Regions from separate parts of the Arsenophonus endosymbiont of Crataerina pallida genome, predicted to be linked through region 1. Evidence: riboswitches for the same ligand, from Rfam matches in the RefSeq annotation. Region 1 holds a riboswitch; the other holds the start of a gene.
What was found. A riboswitch is a leader RNA that binds a small molecule or an ion and turns the genes downstream of it on or off. The one in region 1 is predicted to bind magnesium.
Positions count from the first base shown of each region.

Region 1 (9,030 bases):
ATTGTGGATTTTTGCTTCGATTGCCCAACGGAATCCGACCGGATGAGCTTCCGCCGCATTTCCCCCCATAACAATGATCAGGTCAGCATTTTTGATATCAACCCAATGATTTGTCATGGCACCGCGACCAAATGTTGGAGCAAGACTTGCTACCGTTGGCGCATGTCAGACACGAGCTTGATTATCAACCGCTAACATTCCCAGAGCCCGACAAAATTTCTGGGTAACAAAACCGGTTTCGTTACTGCTAGCCGAAGCACACAGCATACCGGTTGTTAACCAACGATTAACGGTTGTCCCGGCAGGATTGGTTTTAATAAAGTTAGCATCACGATCGGCTTTCATTAACTTAGCAATCCGATCAAATGCTTCTTTCCAGCTAATACGCTGCCACTTATCAGAGCCTGGGGCTCTATATTCGGGAAATTGCAGACGACTTTCACTATGGATAAAATCAATTAGTCCAGCACCTTTTGGACACAAAGCGCCTCGACTTACCGAATGGTCGGGATCACCTTCTATGTGGAATATGCTTTCTTTGGCATTTTTAGCCCCATCACCAAGGCTATACATTAATAATCCACAACCAACTGAACAGTATGTGCAGGTATTTCGGGTTTCTCTGGCACGTAATAGTTTATATTGACGCGCAGATGCTAATGCAGTTGCCGGAGCAAAACCCAAAGCAGCAATCGTTGTACCTGCCATACCGCCAGCACAGATCTTAAAGAACTGTCTTCTGCTGACTTGCATCAAAAATCTCCTCATTCACATGACTGACATTGGTTTCCATAAAATAAAAAACGGCAAAATAGGTGATCATTTTTTATTAAATCACGATCTTTTTTGGTCGGATCAAACTCTCTATCCATAATAATTAATATAATCTCTTTTAATGTATTATATTATTAGGAATTCGGCTAATGAGTAATTTTTGCGCAACTGAAATGATGAAAAATGTTAAAAACATCGGAGTATCCGAAATAAAAATTCGCCAAAAGAAAAATTTTGATATTTTTAATTTAGACAATGTTGCGCAAGAAGTCCCTATTGCCTTGGTCTACAATGGCATTTCCCATGCCGTCATGATGGCAAGCCCAAAAGACTTAACCCTATTCGCTGTAGGTTTTTCGCTGTCCGAAGGCATTATCCAATCTGCTGAAGAAATTCGCGATATCAACATCAGTAAATATGACTCAAAGGGCATAGAATTAAATATTGAACTATCACCCCGCCAGTTTATGGCATTAAAAGCACAACGGCGTAATCTAACTGGCCGTACTGGCTGTGGCATCTGTGGCACAGAACAACTTAGCCAACTATTTCGTCCAATCAATCCGCTTCCTTTCACGCAATCATTTTCACTAACTTATCTGGATCAGGCCTTATCTCAATTAAATACCATCCAAAAAATTGGCCAATTAACCGGCTGTACTCATGCCGCAGCCTGGATAACTCCCACCGGTGAGCTAGCGGGAGGCTGTGAAGACATTGGCCGTCATGTCGCACTTGATAAATTGCTTGGTATGAAAAGTCGAGAAAAATGGCAAAACGGCGCAGTGTTAATCTCAAGCAGAGCAAGTTATGAAATGGTACAAAAAGCAGCAACCTGCAGGGTAGAAATCCTCTTTGCTATCTCAGCCGTCACTTCCCTTGCGGTTGAAATTGCCCAACAATGTCAATTGACGTTAGTTGGTTTTTGTCGACCGGGTAAAGCCATTATTTTTAGTTATCCGGAACGCTTAACGGAATAATTAAATTCAATAAATATCATTTATTTCTTATTTAATAAATATAATTAAATTAATAAAACAAAATTCTTTTATAAAATAATTTGATTTTATTTACCGCCTCATTTATTTAATTGAGATCACATTTTTAAATTTTGATCACTGATATTTAATAACCATTAAATTTAAAAAGTAAAATTAAATCATACTGCTATTAAATTAGTTAGTTATATATTTATTTCTTTTATAACCAAATGATAATAACTATCATTTACTTAGGTTATTTTTTATTTTATTGTTTATTTAAGACAATGCATTATTCGTCTATCCCATTTTTTATCATAAAAAATTTAATATTTTTACAAGGAATTAAAAATGAAAAAATTAAATATTATTACCTTGCTAACATTATCAATTGGATATATTGGCTTTAGCCATGCAGCAACTGGTTTTAATCAATCAAATACCGCTCATGGCAATTCTCTGAGTGTTGGTAAAATGGAACAAGCCTCTAATGGCTTTCATAAAGCCGAGATAGGTGATCCAGCTATTGGTTTATCTGAATTACATGGCGGTAATAAAATTGGCTTTCCCGGTTTGATAATGTACTCTGATAAAGATGATAATAACGTTTATCAGCTTGGTGGTACAAGCGATTCCCACCACCCTAATATGGGATTATTTGCATTCGCTAAACTCGACGATATTGATGTTTTCTTCGGTGAATGGGCGCAAACTAGTGATATGTCTTCTTCCTCTCACACCACTTACTATGCAGGTAAATATATTACGGCAAATATGCCAACCGCAGGTACCGCCACCTATACTATTTAAAGGGTTTAACGATTATTCTAACTATGGCTTGATGACTGGTGAATTAACCGCCGATTTTGTGCAAAACAGCCTAAAAGGGTCATTCAGTCATAGCGCATTAACCATGAATATTGATGCAAATATTAATGGTAATGGCTCTTTCAGTGGAAAAGCTTCAGCCAATTCAATTGAAGGAACAACTAAAGGCCACTTTTTTGGTGCAGATGCCAAACATATAGCCGGTATTACCCAATTTAACGATAATCATGAATTAGATACTGCTTTTGGCGGTACTAAACAGTAATTTATTTTAAATTTTAAAAGAGCATGGAACTTCTATGCTCTTTTTTATTATGGAAATAAAAATGACTAACAAGAAACGATTAATCATAACACTATTTATTTCTTATTTTTTTCATATAAAATTAACTATCGCCAATTCATTAATAATAAATAATATACAAGTGAATAAAATAAAAAATAAGAATTATGTTACTAATATTTTTATTGCTATTAATAAAAAAGATTGGCAACAAGTTGAAAATCATTTAAATCAATTAATAAAAAATAATTATCATGATAAGAGTTTAATTTATTTTATGCAGGGTTTGTTGTCATATAAAAATCGAGAACTTCAATCTGCTATACATTATTTATCACAGGCAATAACAATAAATCCTCACTTTACCCGCGCCAAGCTCGATTTAAGTTATATATATTAAATATTATTGAAAATTTAATTTCAGAAAAATATTTGCTAATGTCAGATTATCATAATATTTGATTATAAATTGTTAGAAATTAATTTTAGTTACATAACTATTCTATAAAACATACAGCGGAGCAGTAATGAAAAAATTTTTACCACAATTAGAAAATAAAATGCTGATGGCGTTTGTCGCCGCTGCTGAATCAGGTAATTTTTTACAGGCTGGGATACTATTAAATAAGTCTAAAACAACAATCAGTCGTTGGATAAATGAATTCGAGTTTATATTAGGATATACGTTATTTGATAAACGCTCGAATGGTTCTGTATTGGATATAAATAGTAATGGTAAAATTTTATTACCAAAGGTTAAAATGTTTTTGTTATCTTTGCAAAAACTAGAAAAGTTTTCTTTTGCTTTAAATAATCATAAAGAGCCAGCGGTCATTAGATTAGCATTTAATCAGCTGATTCCAGAAGAAGCGATTGCTGATGTAATATTAAAATTAAAGAGCGAATTTCCTGCTGTTGAAATATATATTGTGCATGCAGATTTATTTGATGTTGAATTTACCCTTAATAGTAATAAAGCAGATTTTGTTTTAGGCTTACAATGTGTTGAGATATATAACAACATTAATGCCCAAGTGGTTGGTGATATTCAAATGATGTTAGTCGCTGATCCAGCCCATCCGTTGACGAGAGAAGAACCGAAAATAGTTTATCTTCAGAAACAGTCATTTATCCTTCATTACAAGGTAAAGTCGATGATGAGCGATATCATTTTTTGCCTTATTCAGAAATGATGTTAACCACGGATTATTATTCGTGTGTAAAATTGGCTGAAAAAGGATTAGGTATTACTTATATTCCTGACCATATGGCAATTAATTCTATTTTGGCAAAAAAATTAAAAGAGATAAAAGTAGACAAAAATGAAGTTAATAATATTCATTCATTAATGTTATATTACCGTGCAGATTATAGTTATTTTACCATATCTGCGATTTTAAGCTCAGGATTAAAGGAGTGGTTTGGTTATCATTAAATGATGAGTACTGTTTGTTGTTAGGTTTTATCATAAAATAGATAACATAATTAAATAAAACATAAACAAACTATCAATGTGATATTTTTTCCCAATTTTTTGCGCATATAATACGCGCTCATTCGAAAGTGTTATATCTCGTTAGGCGAGGCTCCTATACAAACACAAGTTGCTGATCTCACGACGTCGAGAGACGCCCAAGGTTAGGACAAGGCAGATCGGATTAAGGTTTGCCTCAAAGTAACTTCCTTTCATAGGATACGTTGTATAGTGCTAAAACTAAGACGATTGGGATAGTGTTCTATGCTCTTTCATCTGGTCGCCCCTATAGATGAGATTTATTATAGGGTAATCTATATGTTTTTATTTTTGACATTCATTGGGCAAAGTATTTTCTTAGCTAGATTTATTTATATCTCTCTTCTTTCTCCTATACCGATAAATTAATCGATTATTTTATTTGTTTTCAAATGACATGCAGTGATTATCAATAATCACTAATTAGACAATGCCTATTTGAAATATTGGCATGGTGTTCTATTCATCAATTTTTTTTATCTGTATTGAGATAAGTATTATGTTTTCTTTTCGTAAAAATAAATCAGCCAGTTTAATTTTTTTCTGTTTTTATATTCCCGGGGCTATGGCAGTAGATATTTATGATAAGCAAGGTAGTCGAATCGCGGTTAATGGTGAGATTGAATCTAAACTAATGAGCTCTAAAGATCAGGATCAAGATGGTAATGAGATTAAAGTAAAACTGGGTTTAGAATTAGAGAGTCAGCTTACCGATTCTGCTAGTGGTTTTGCCAAATTTGAGCATGAAACCGAACTACATGGCGGAGAAGGGGATAAGAGTAACGAGTCAAAGAATAATTTGGCGTTTGCCGGATTAAAATATGATACTCACCATATCGATTTTGGTCGTAATTATGGTGTTATTTTTGATGTTGCTTCTTATACTGATGGATTACCGTTTTTTGAAGGTGATTTCTTTTCTGATAGTGATATTTCAACCACTAAAGAGGCGAGTAATTTGCTGACTTATCGGCAAACTGATTTTTTTAATTTAGTTAAAGGTCTCAATTTTGCTTTGCAGTATCAAGGAAAAAACAGCAATAATGATGAGGTTCAGCATCAGAATGGTGAGGGTTGGGGAGCCAGTGTTAGTTATAACTTCAGCGATAATCTGCAAGCTACCATGGCCTATTTTCATTCGAAAAGAACTCAACAGCAGCAGATCCGGCCAGGTAAATCTGCCGAAATATGGGCGGTTGGTTTCAATTATGACGCTGAACCGGTCAAATTTGCTGGTTTATATTCCGAAAGCCGCAATATTCATTCCCACGAAGTCGATGATAATGTGGTGATCTTTGGTAAAGTTAGTACCATTGAGTTGCTAACTTCCTATACTTTTGCATCAGGTCTAGAGCCTGGAGTGGCTTATTTTTATTCACGTGCTGATAAAGCAGTAGATGTCGTTAATTATCTTAATATTTTTACTAATTATAATTTTAACGATAATTTTAAAGCCTACGCTGCTTATAAAGTTAATCTATTGAGAAATAGCCAACTAGGTAACGAATTAGAATTAGCTCGTGATAATGTTATTGGGATAGGGATGACTTATAGTTTTTAAATTTTATCCTTATTGCGGCAGGATCCTCTGTTAACCCTTATGGTAATTGCTAGTTATGTCTGTCGTTAGCGATTTAATGACAGACATAACTAAATTTATTTTTATTAACCAATAGTTATTAATTAGCTATTTCAGTGCTGGTTCTTAATTTAGTTAATTCCAGCGCTTTATTTTTAGTTAACTCAATTTTGTTGACCATCACAGCTATTCCCCAATAAGTTCCTTGCTGATTATCGTAAAAGTGGTTAATCGCTTCTAAGTTGAGATCACGATATTTTATCCATGCCAATTGCGATTTTTTCAATGCCACTTTGAATTGTGGGCTTAACTTTTTATCGGTGATTAATAATTGGTATTGCTTATTCAATTCGTTATCCCATAACTTTAACGCGTTTTGGTAGCAATCAATGCTATCAAGGGTTGATACGGTTGTTGGTTTCGCTAAACACTGTTCTAACGATTGTTCGATATTATGGCTATCGGCCAATACTAATTTACTGATAAATAACATGATAACTATCGTTAATTTTTTCATAGCATCAAATCTAATGGTTTATAGGAATTAATAATATATTAAGTATATCTGACAAGTTGGTGATTGAGTTATTAATATCAGTTAATGATCGATATTATGATTTAGTCTGAATAACCGGGTGATTATTGTAATCATATTAGCTTCCTCATCGCGTGGCGATGAGGAGGGTGTGAGTCAATTATATTAACCTATTATTTGCTATTGATGTTTTGATTGTTTTCCAGTTCGAAGCGTGGTGAAACGAAACCATAAAGTGTCCAGCCTAGGAATGTCGCAAGGGCACCCCACATAACGGCATCTTCCCCAGATGAATACAAGGCATAGAAACTATAGGCGGCGCCAATAAAAGCAACAATATTACCCATTTTGGCTTTCTGTGGATCAACATTAGCCACTTTTTGTAAGATGATCATGGTGGCCATAGAAAGAATATAAGGGATGATATTGGTTACAACTGCTAGGTTAACTAATACATTAAATTGTTTGTTTAATGATGGGCTAATGGTCATCAGCGCTAAGCCAGATTGAATAATGACAATAGTTAGCATACCTTTAACCGGCGCTTCTGCTTTATTAACAGCGGAGAATACTTTCGGAAAGTAGCCTGCATCTGATGATGATTTGAATACTTGCGCAATAGTAAACTGCCAACCCAGCAGAGAACCACAACATGACATAATCATTAGCGCCATGATGACTTTACCGACAGTCGGATTAAATATTTGTGCGAAGGCTAAGCCAAAGGGAGCCGTTGAGTTCGCTAAATCTAAATTGGGCACACAATACCGGCGATAACATTGGTGGATATGATATAGATGACTGCTGCACCTAGTGTGCCACCTAATACTGCAATAGGGACATTTTTCTCTGGGTTATCAACGGCTTCACTATTTGCACAAGCCGATTCCATACCGAGAAATGCCCACAGTGTCATGGCAATTGAGGAGCCAACAGCCTGAAAAAATGGAAAGTTATGTGGATTCCAGGAATTGATGTAGAGATCGGCTTTGAACCAGTACCAGCCAATAATGGAGATCCCCATAACTGGAATAATAACTCCCCAGACAGTAATACTACTTATTTGGCCAGTGATGTGCGCACCGCCAAAATTAGCAACGGTACAGATCCATAATACCGCGATGGTGGCGATACAGATGGCCAATGGCGTTAAGTTTGTCCCTAGTAGTTCCGCACCATAACCAACAGCAGAGATAGCAATCGCTACGTTGGCAATTAAGAGTGAGATCCCATAGGTGTAGTTAGCCATAAAGTTGCCAGATTTACCAAAGGTATATTCAGCGTAACCGCCCATTCCACCGCTGCGACGGCTGTACATGCCACACTTCGAAAAAGCGTAAGCCAGTGCCATCGAGCCGACTGCGGTAACGATCCATGAAAGGATCGATATGGTGCCAACTTCCGCTAATTTTGTCGGTAACATAATGATACCTGAGCCCATCATATTGACTGTAGTCAATATGGTTAGCTGTAGCACACTCATTTTATTTTTAGATACCTGCATTTTTTTCTCTCTTAACTCATAAGAAATCTTAGCTATTCAATCGGTAAAGATTTACTTATTGTGTAGTTATGCACGACTATTTAATGGCATAGCCATAAGCACGCATGCGGCCATCAGCATCGGTTTGCATATATACGCCTTGTAATTCAGGTGAAAAACCTGGGAATTGATTAATTCCTTCTTCTAGCGCTAGAAAATAGTTTTGTACTGCACCGCCCCAGACTTCTCCTGGTACAACACACAGTACGCCTGGTGGATAAGGCAGTGCGCCTTCGGCAGCAATCCGACCGCCGATGTTTTCAAGTGCAATCAATTCGACCTGGCCGCGGACAAATTGGATATTGGCTGCTTGCGGCAACATTTTGACGGCCGGAGAATGCGATTGACGAAACATCTCTTTTTGTAGCTGTTTGACGTTCAATTTGGCATATAAATCATGCATCTCTTGGCATAGCTGACGAATGGTATAGTGCTGATAGCGTTGTTGGTTGCTGCGGTAGAGGGTCGGTAAAACGTCGGCTAACGGTGCGTCGATTTCGAGTAATTGTTCAAAATGAGCAATTTGGGCCACCAGATGTTGCATTTTTGCCATCGATTCTGCCGGTGTTAGCAGAAATAGAATTGAGTTTAGATCGCATTTTTCAGGAATAATACCCTGTTCACGTAGGTAGTTTGCCAGGATCATTGCTGGTACCCCAAAGCTTTCGTAATTGCCGGTTTGGCTATTAATGCCGGGTGTTGTTAACATCAATTTACACGGATCAACAAAGTACTGATTTTCGGCGTAACCATCAAAGGAGTGCCAGCGTTCCCCTGGGGTAAATTTAAAGAAGCGTAAGTCATTAGCGATTTCATCGGTGTCATAGTCAGCCCAGGAACGGTTATCGACCAATTCAGGAATAAATGGGCGAATAAATTTACAGCAACTTAATAATAATTTGCGCGTTTCGATACCTGTTTTTACGCAATCCATCCATAGCCGTTTGCCACTTTCACCGGCATGCATTTTGGCATTAACATCTAAAGCGGCAAAT
Region 1 is NZ_OZ026540.1:122,449-131,478, reverse strand. It holds partial or broken gene fdnG (formate dehydrogenase-N subunit alpha) at 1-753, opposite strand, end outside; gene fdhD (formate dehydrogenase accessory sulfurtransferase FdhD) at 924-1,754, shown strand; gene AACL31_RS00710 (hypothetical protein) at 2,106-2,564, shown strand; gene AACL31_RS00705 (transferrin-binding protein-like solute binding protein) at 2,596-2,847, shown strand; gene AACL31_RS00700 (hypothetical protein) at 2,909-3,265, shown strand; gene AACL31_RS00695 (LysR family transcriptional regulator) at 3,393-4,058, shown strand; gene AACL31_RS00690 (hypothetical protein) at 4,091-4,300, shown strand; M-box (ykoK) riboswitch at 4,431-4,600, shown strand; gene AACL31_RS00685 (porin) at 4,944-5,939, shown strand; gene AACL31_RS00680 (lysozyme inhibitor LprI family protein) at 6,058-6,474, opposite strand; partial or broken gene potE (putrescine-ornithine antiporter) at 6,666-7,996, opposite strand; gene speF (ornithine decarboxylase SpeF) at 8,073-9,030, opposite strand, start outside.

Region 2 (9,030 bases), 1.3 Mb from region 1:
TTCTTGATAAGCACCGACCATAAAAAAGCCTATCATTGGCGGCTCTTCCGGATCATAATTAGGCATCGGCATAGTAGCAGCGATACCATCACCATCGATATAGTGATCAATAATACCATCCGAATCACAGGTAATATCTAATAAAACCGCCCGCCGTTCTAATGGCGCATTTAATCCTTGAATCGGTAATACTGGAAAAAGTTGGTCAATACCCCAGGCATCCGGCATAGATTGAAATAACGAAAAGTTAACATATAACTTATCAGCCATTCGCTCTTGTAACTCATCGATAATAGGACGATGAGCTCGATTACTGGGATCTAAATCCTGCTGAATACGACGACAAATATTAAGATAAAGCTCTTCAGCCCAAGCACGCTCTGTCAAATTTAACATGCCATGGGCATATTGGGTATGCACATCATATAACGAAAGTTGACTATCATGCAGCCATTCACGTAATGAACGGCTATTTCCCTGTTGCATTTCATTCCATGTCTCCCACAGGGAAATCAGCGATAATTCGGTATCTTTCGGTGGTGGCGTGATCTTAGTAAATTCATTACGTTCAACACCAATTATATTGGAAACTAATACGGTATGATGCGCGGTTAACGCTCGACCAGATTCAGTGATCACCGTTGGATGCTCTAACCCATGTTCATCACAAGCTTCACCTATCGCCCAGATAACATTATTGGCGTATTCATTTAAACCATAGTTGACAGAACAATCCGATTGCGACCGAGTCCCCTCATAATCAACCCCAAGACCACCACCAACATCAAAACACTCAATTTTGACACCTAATTTATGTAACTCAACATAAAAACGAGCTGCCTCTCTAGCGCCTGTGGCAATATCGCGAATATTAGATATCTGAGAACCTAAATGGAAATGTAATAATTGCAAACTTTTCAGACGCCCTTCACTTCTTAATGTATCAATCAACTGCAAAACCTGAGCCGCGGCCAAACCAAATTTTGATTTCTCACCACCACTCGCTTGCCATTTACCCGAACCTTGTGACGCCAAACGCGCTCGTACTCCCAAACGAGGAATAACATCTAACCTTTTAGCTTCATCCAAAACTAGGGCAATTTCAGTCATTTTTTCAATCACTAAGTAGACTTTATGGCCAAGCTTTTCGCCGATCAACGCTAAACGAATATATTCCCGATCTTTATAGCCATTACAAACAATCACTGATTTCGTCATACCTGCATGCGCTAATACAGCCATTAATTCTGCTTTGGAGCCGGCTTCTAAACCTAAAGGTTCTCCTGATCTCGCTAAAGTTTCAATCACTCGCCGCTGCTGATTTACCTTAATTGGGTAGACAAGAAAGTAATCACCTTGATAGCCATAATCACGACGCGCCCGTTCAAATGCAGCATTAATTGACCGCAGTCGATGTTGTAAAATTTGCGGAAAACAAAACAGGGCCGGCAAACGTAGATGTTGCTGTTCTTCCTGTACTTGTTCAACTAAGGCGGCTAAATCAATTTTCGCGTCTGGTTGGTCAAGATTAGGACACACAGTAATATTACCTTGTTCATTAACCTGGTAATAGCCGCCTCCCCAATATGTAATATTATAAGTTTGTTGCATTTTACGCGCGATATTGTTATTCATACTTATCTCCTGAAATGGAGTATGAGCTTCACTTTTTCCCCAACATATCCTATCTAATGAGATAATATTCTGTGCAAATTTTAAAATTTCAGGAAACAGCAATAACTCTTATTTTATTAAAAAAGGATTGATGGCAACTCAGCAATCATTCTGTTATTTAATAGTTGCAAAACAACTTATCAATGAATGATTTTAGTCTGTCTCGAGTACGACCTATAATTTCGACTAGAAGCCATAATATAGAGAAAGGAAATAGAAGCGGCTACACAGACATTAAGCTGTGATGATTGGTAATTTGCTATTTGCTGATAATGGAACATTACCCATTCACCTCAAAACATGGTTATAACATTCAGCCTCAGAACGTAACCATTTTAAATTGAGAAGTAGTATCAATACCGATACTACCGCATAACGCCTGATGAGAAAAAAGGTTCATCAGTTATCGCGCTGTTTATACCTTTATTATAAGAAAAATGCAAAATCAAATTGAATAAAACATCAACATATTTATCTATATCTAGCAAATCAGATTTTTGCCATCAACAAAGATAAAAAACAGCTAGCAATAGCGCAAAATTAACATTAGAATAGACGTCTGGATGGTAATACATCTGATTCAGTTTCTCCGAATTTTTAAGGTAATAAAACATCTATGACCACACTTCTTTTCACTTCTGAATCAGTGTCAGAAGGTCATCCTGATAAAATTGCAGATCAAATTTCAGACGCAGTTCTTGATGCAATTCTTGAGCAGGATCCAAAAGCACGCGTTGCATGTGAAACCTATGTAAAAACAGGTATGGTAATGGTTGGCGGTGAAATTACGACCAGCGCCTGGGTAGATATTGAAGAAATTACGCGGCGCACGATACACGAAATTGGCTATACCAGCTCCGATATGGGTTTTGATGCCAATTCCTGTGCTGTTATCAGTGCAATTGGCAAACAATCTCCTGATATTAATCAAGGAGTCGATCGTGCAAATCCTTTAGAACAAGGCGCAGGCGATCAAGGAATCATGTTTGGTTACGCTAATAACGAAACCGATGTTCTTATGCCAGCACCAATTACTTATGCTCACCGCTTAGTCGAACGCCAAGCCGAAGTGCGAAAAAATGGTACTTTGCCCTGGTTACGTCCAGATGCTAAAAGCCAAATCACTTTCCAATATGAAAATAATAAAATAGTGGGCATTGATACTATTGTCTTATCTACTCAGCATTCTGAAGAAATTAGCCAAGACACCTTATCAGAAGCGGTAATGGAAGAAATTATTAAGCCAGTATTACCGACAGAATGGTTACAGCAAAATACTAACTATTTTATTAATCCAACAGGTCGTTTTGTTATAGGCGGTCCAATGGGTGATTGTGGTTTAACTGGCCGTAAAATTATTGTCGATACTTACGGTGGCATGGCTCGCCATGGTGGCGGGGCTTTTTCTGGCAAAGATCCGTCTAAAGTCGATCGTTCTGCTGCCTATGCAGCGCGCTACGTAGCAAAGAATATTGTTGCCGCGGGACTTGCTGATCGCTGTGAAATTCAAATTTCTTATGCGATTGGTATCGCTGAACCGACATCCATCATGATCGAAACTTTCGGTACTGAAAAAATAGCCAATGAAACGCTGGTTCATTTAGTGCATGAAATCTTTGACTTACGTCCTTATGGTCTAGTCAAAATGCTCAATTTATTACAGCCTATTTACCGTCAAACTGCAGCGTATGGACATTTTGGCCGCTCTCAATTCCCATGGGAAAAAACAGATAAAGTTGCTGAACTTCGCGCAGCCGTCGGTTTTAACTAACTAATCGTCGATTTTATCTTGTTAAAACAGCAAAGGGACAGTTAGATAACTTTCCCTTTTGTTATTTTAGAACTATGCAAAAATAGCAATTAGTTATTAAACTTTTTTAACGATTATTTAAAAAATACTATAATAAATTAATTACTTTTGTTCTAAGCTCACGCTTAGCCCATTTAACTATATTAATAGTATGAAATCACATCGAGTACCTATCGCTTTACAACAGATTGTCATGCGAGTATTGCGCAACAAACTGGCTACAGCGAGTACCAAATTGGGAAAAACCTTTACAGAACCGTTGATTAATTACCGACAACGAGGAACCATCGCTGGTAGTGCTCACCTGGAGGCGTGGGAAATACGTCTTAACCCCATTTTACTGATTGAAAATGGTGAAATTTTTATCAATCAAGTTATTCCACATGAGTTAGCCCATTTATTGGTATATCACTGTTTTGGCAAAACAGCTCCTCATGGTAAAGAATGGAAATGGATGATGGCAATAATCCTTGATGCTCCACCACAGAGAACACATCAGTTTGCATTAACCTCAATTCATAAGCAGACTTTTCATTACCATTACCATTACCATTACCATTACCATTACCATTACCATTACCATTGCAAGTGCGACCTATCCCATCAATTAACCCTGCGGCGGCACAACAAAATCCAACTCGGGAAAAGGGAGTATATTTGCAAAAAATGTGGTCAATATCTTGTTTGGCAAAATCAATAGGAGAGCGAATCACTCTCCTTTGTTGATCAAGCTAAATCAGTCATAATCATCTTAGCAATTTCAAAGTAAATAATTAATCCTGTGCCATCAATAAAAGTTGCAATAAAGGGAGCAGAAACAATCGCAGGATCAATATTCAATCGTTTCAGTACCATTGGAATAATCGAAGAAACAATCGCACTCCACACAGTAATTGCCATCATAGTCAAACCGACAACCAGGGTAACTTGATAGCCTACGTCCAAGATCCAGGCACGAAATATGCCAACACAACCTATCGTTAGTGCCACTAAAAATGATGTAGATATCTCTTTTTTAAGCACAGCACCTAAATTACGTAAACTGACTTCCCCTAATGCCATTGCTCGCACTAAAGTAGAAGTTATCTGAGTACCACTATTACCGCCGGTGCCAATTAATAAAGGAATAAAGAAAGCTAATGAAATGGCAGATTCCAACTGATCAGAAAAAGCTTTCAATACTGTGCCTGTATAAGCTTCAGCCACAAATAGCATCAATAATCAAACAACACGTTTACGCCATAATGTTATTGGGCTGGTTGACATATAAGGCACTTCTAAAGGTAGCGTGGCGCCTTGTAGATGTGCATCTTGGGTATTCTCATCCTCAATTAATTCAGTGATGTCTTGAGCACGTAATACCCCTTTTAGTTTAGAAAACTCCACAACCGGAATAGAATCAACATCACAATGATTGAGAAGAGCAAACACTTCTTCTCGTGATTGATCTGGTGAAACAGAAAAAAAATCACATTGCATAATATCTGATACAAATAATTCATCTGATGAGGTTAATAATGTTTTCATTAATAACAAACCATTCAGATATTTATTTTTATCAATTACATAAAGATAAGTCGGGATTCGATCGCCGGTAATTATATTAGCCAGATTATTTTTAATAGCAGCAACAGAATCATTCATAGAAACTGCAATATAAGATTGGCTCATATATGCACTAACTTTCACTTCATCAAATTTATTATGATGTTGCTCATTGAAATTTTCTGTAGGACTATTGGCCGGACACACCACATTGGGAGCCGTTTTTTGTAGGGATGTTAACTTCATTTTCGAAACCCTATCACTGTTATAAACTGCAAACAGTTCTCAATATAAGGGCAAAACTAGATGCGAGAATATTAAGCTATCTCAACGTCTCAGTTTTAGCACTATACAACGTATCCTGAAAATAGCAGGAAGTTACATGGGGATACACCTTGACTCGATATATCCTGTCCTGATCTTGGGCGTCTCTCGACGTCGTCAGATCAGCAACCTATGTTTGTATAGGAGCCTCGCCTAACGAGATACTGCACCGTGCTTAATATTAAAAAATAATATTAACTCGGGCGGATTATAATGAAGATAAATAGCTTTTCCAATTATAGCATTACATATGGTTTAGCTTTTGTTTAAGTTGATAAATAATAAAATCAATCGGCAGAGTTAATAAACAAAAATAATATTTAAAATCGTAAGTTATTTAATTAAAAAAGCAAATTTTCATCAAATGCCAGACGATCTATTTTTATCGTTTTTGCTTCATTAATAACTTGCTCTGCTATTTTACCGTCTAACGTTCGGCAAATCCGTTTTTCCAATGCCCGAGCGGCAGCTATTTCACCAAGTTGACGATACTCATCAAAATTAATGCTATTAAACATAGTAATATCAATAGCTTCATCAAATTGTTGCTGTTTTTCAAAAGAGAGAGAATCTCGTACTTCGGCAATAGAAGAACGTAATAATTGTTTATTTTCGCCATTTAGTTTTAATTGTTGATCACAGCCCAATAACAAAAAATTGATGAAGAAAATTAATAGATTAAATCTCATATATAACGCCCTTCTCTCTGTTTTAATTATCAGCATAGCAAAATCAAAACCAATAAACTTAAATATGATGAAAATTTAAATAGAATAATTGTAAAAAAAATTTTCATACTGCTGGTAAAAAATTAACAGCCATACTTGATTGCTTATCAATTGTTACCGAATAAAATAAACTTTAATTATAATCAAGTGACTTTATTCATCAACTAGTCATAAATTAAAAATAATTTTCTTAATATAATGTTACTTTTCAACATAATTGAAAGAGCCAATATTGGCTCTTTCAGTATTACTTTTATTTTATGGTAATTTAACACCTTCAAGAGAAATAATAAGTTCAGCTTGTTGCGATTTTGGCCCAAGATCTTTTTTAAAGTTAAAATCTTTCAATTTAATTTTTCCCGTTGCCTCAAAGCCAACACGATAGCCACCCCATGGATCGTCACCTTTACCCATTAAGATAGCATTAAGGACTATAGGTTTTGTTACACCATTTAACGTCAGCTGCCCTTCGATATGATAAGCCCCCTTGACTTGACTGACCTTAGTTGAAATAAAAGTTGCCTCTGGATATTTTTTTACATTAAAAAAATCTGCACTGCGCAAATGCTTATCACGTTCAGCATGATTAGTATCAATACTTGCAGTATTAATTACCACCTTAACCTGATCATTTTGTGGATTCTTTTCATCAAACGTAAAATTACCGGCAAAATTCTTAAAACTACCATAAACCCAACTGTAACCTAAGTGTTGAATGCGAAACTGGACAAAAGCGTGTTGACCTTCATTATCAATTTTATAATTAGCAGCTATTGCTGAATTAACGCTCGATAGCAAAATTGTGGTTACTAAAGCCAAAAAAAATTTTTTCAACATAACTATCTCCAACAAGTTATTTTCTTGAATGAATTCCAAGCATGCGTTTTAAGGTCACATCACCATCAATAAGATGATGTTTTAATGCTGCAATCGCATGAAGAATAGAAAGAATAATAAGTGTCCAAGCCAAATAAAGATGTATAACACCTGCATTATCCGCCTGCATTATCCGCCTACATTCCCTCATCTGACCATATTGCCGGGATGTCAAAATAACCAAATATTGAAATAGGCTGACCATCGGCAGTAGAAATTAAATAACCACTAAATAATATGCCAAATAAAAGTAAATAAAGGGAAAATTGGACAAGAGTAGAATTTATTTTTACTAAATTGCTATAACTATCTAATGGCTTAGGTGGCGGTGAAATAAATCGCCATAGAACACGAAATACCATCAGCAAAAATAAAACAAAACCGATGCTCTTATGAATTTCTGGCGCTTTGTGATACCAAGCGTCATAATAATTTAAAGATACCATCCAAAGCCCCAACGCAAACATTCCATAAACAGTAAGCGCAACCAACCAGTGAATTAAAATTGATATATGCCCAAACTGGGTTGAGGTATTCTTCCAAAGCATATCAATATTCCTTTCGTTAAAGATTTAGAATAATAATAGTCAATTTTGATGCAATATTAATAATAAATGAATTTTTGTGTGATTAATTGCCAAACAAGAAGAAATAATTTGTTATAGATCATCAAAAAAAATTATTATGTTACTCTGTGAAATAATTTCATCATTGAGATCAAAACAAAAATAACATTTGAAAATAAATCTTTATAATATATTTTATTTTACTATTTTCTTTGCAAAAGAGATCTGTTTAATCGTGATTATTCGCATTTTATCAGAGTAAAATTTTATTGGTAAAATATAATTTAATAGTATTAACTACATTGTTACCAATAGTAACAGCATATAAATTACCGTAGTTGGTTAAAAATATTACATTATTGTTCAATATTAAAGTCAATAACCTTTAAAAAATTAACATTAGATTAACTTAGTTATCTAAAATAAGTAACTATGTTAGCTCGGGTAATAGTAATAAAAATGAATGATCTAAATTAGAAAATAGTATCCTCTATAATAGAGGATACTAAGAAACGAAGGGTAAATAATAGGCACACAAAACTAATTATTAATTTTTCTCTATGATAGCACTTGCTCTTACGTAATTTTGTCCTCCCGCAGAAGTTATTTTCACAATAGTGGAATCTTTCTCTTTTGCTTTATTCTCTAAATTTTCAATGGCCTCATTAAGACTAATTGCTGAGGCAGTAATAACTTCTTGAGCGAAAACACCAAATGAAACTACAGAAAGAAAAACCACTATTATGAGATTTTTCATTTTCATCATAAACTATCTCCTAAAATTAACATTTGAGACTAATTTAGAACCAAAATACAACAAAAATAAATACGATATATTTATAAAACATGCACTACGAAATTTTTTAAAATAATTATTTATCTGGTGGAATTAATTATTTATAAAAATCGATCAAATAAATAACCTATTAATTTTATCTAAAAAGAATATTAGAGATATAAAAAATAAAGTCAATTTTAAATTATAATTAAAGTTTCATTATTGATACTTTATAGCAAAATATTGTCCAACAAATAATGTAAAAAATAGAAATATATTTTATTGTAAAGAAAAGAAAACAAAATAAAAAAACATTGAAAAAATAACTTTCATATTTATCCTTTCGTCAATTTATACATAATAAACTTTATTTTAATTCCAAATAAAAAATTATTATAATCCAAACAGAGCATATAAAATAATTTATTAAAAATAGCAGGAAATATATATAAAATGGCAATATTATTTAATGGAAAAGATAATTTATCACCATATTAACAATTCATTTTTATTGTTTATTTACTTAACAAATTACACTAATTAGCTATAATTTTTGCGACTGATCATAAATATATATATTTTTATTGTCTTTATATGAAACAAAAACATAAAATATTTACAACAAATTAAATTACTTAAAATCAACAAAAACAAAACAAGAGAAGAGGATGAGTAGCATGAAAATAAGGCGTATTGCATTGTTAATGTTAGTATTTCCCGTAACTAATA
Region 2 is NZ_OZ026540.1:2,719,808-2,728,837, forward strand. It holds gene speA (biosynthetic arginine decarboxylase) at 1-1,635, opposite strand, end outside; gene metK (methionine adenosyltransferase) at 2,291-3,445, shown strand; gene AACL31_RS14600 (SprT family zinc-dependent metalloprotease) at 3,636-4,184, shown strand; partial or broken gene AACL31_RS14605 (magnesium transporter) at 4,211-5,275, opposite strand; M-box (ykoK) riboswitch at 5,349-5,521, opposite strand; gene AACL31_RS14610 (DUF6694 family lipoprotein) at 5,695-6,042, opposite strand; gene AACL31_RS14615 (YceI family protein) at 6,340-6,918, opposite strand; partial or broken gene AACL31_RS14620 (cytochrome b) at 6,935-7,505, opposite strand; gene AACL31_RS14625 (hypothetical protein) at 8,071-8,289, opposite strand; gene AACL31_RS14630 (porin) at 8,979-9,030, shown strand, end outside.
Region 2: linked by a shared signal. The riboswitch ahead of AACL31_RS14605 (magnesium transporter) and the one ahead of AACL31_RS00685 (porin) in region 1 are both predicted to bind magnesium.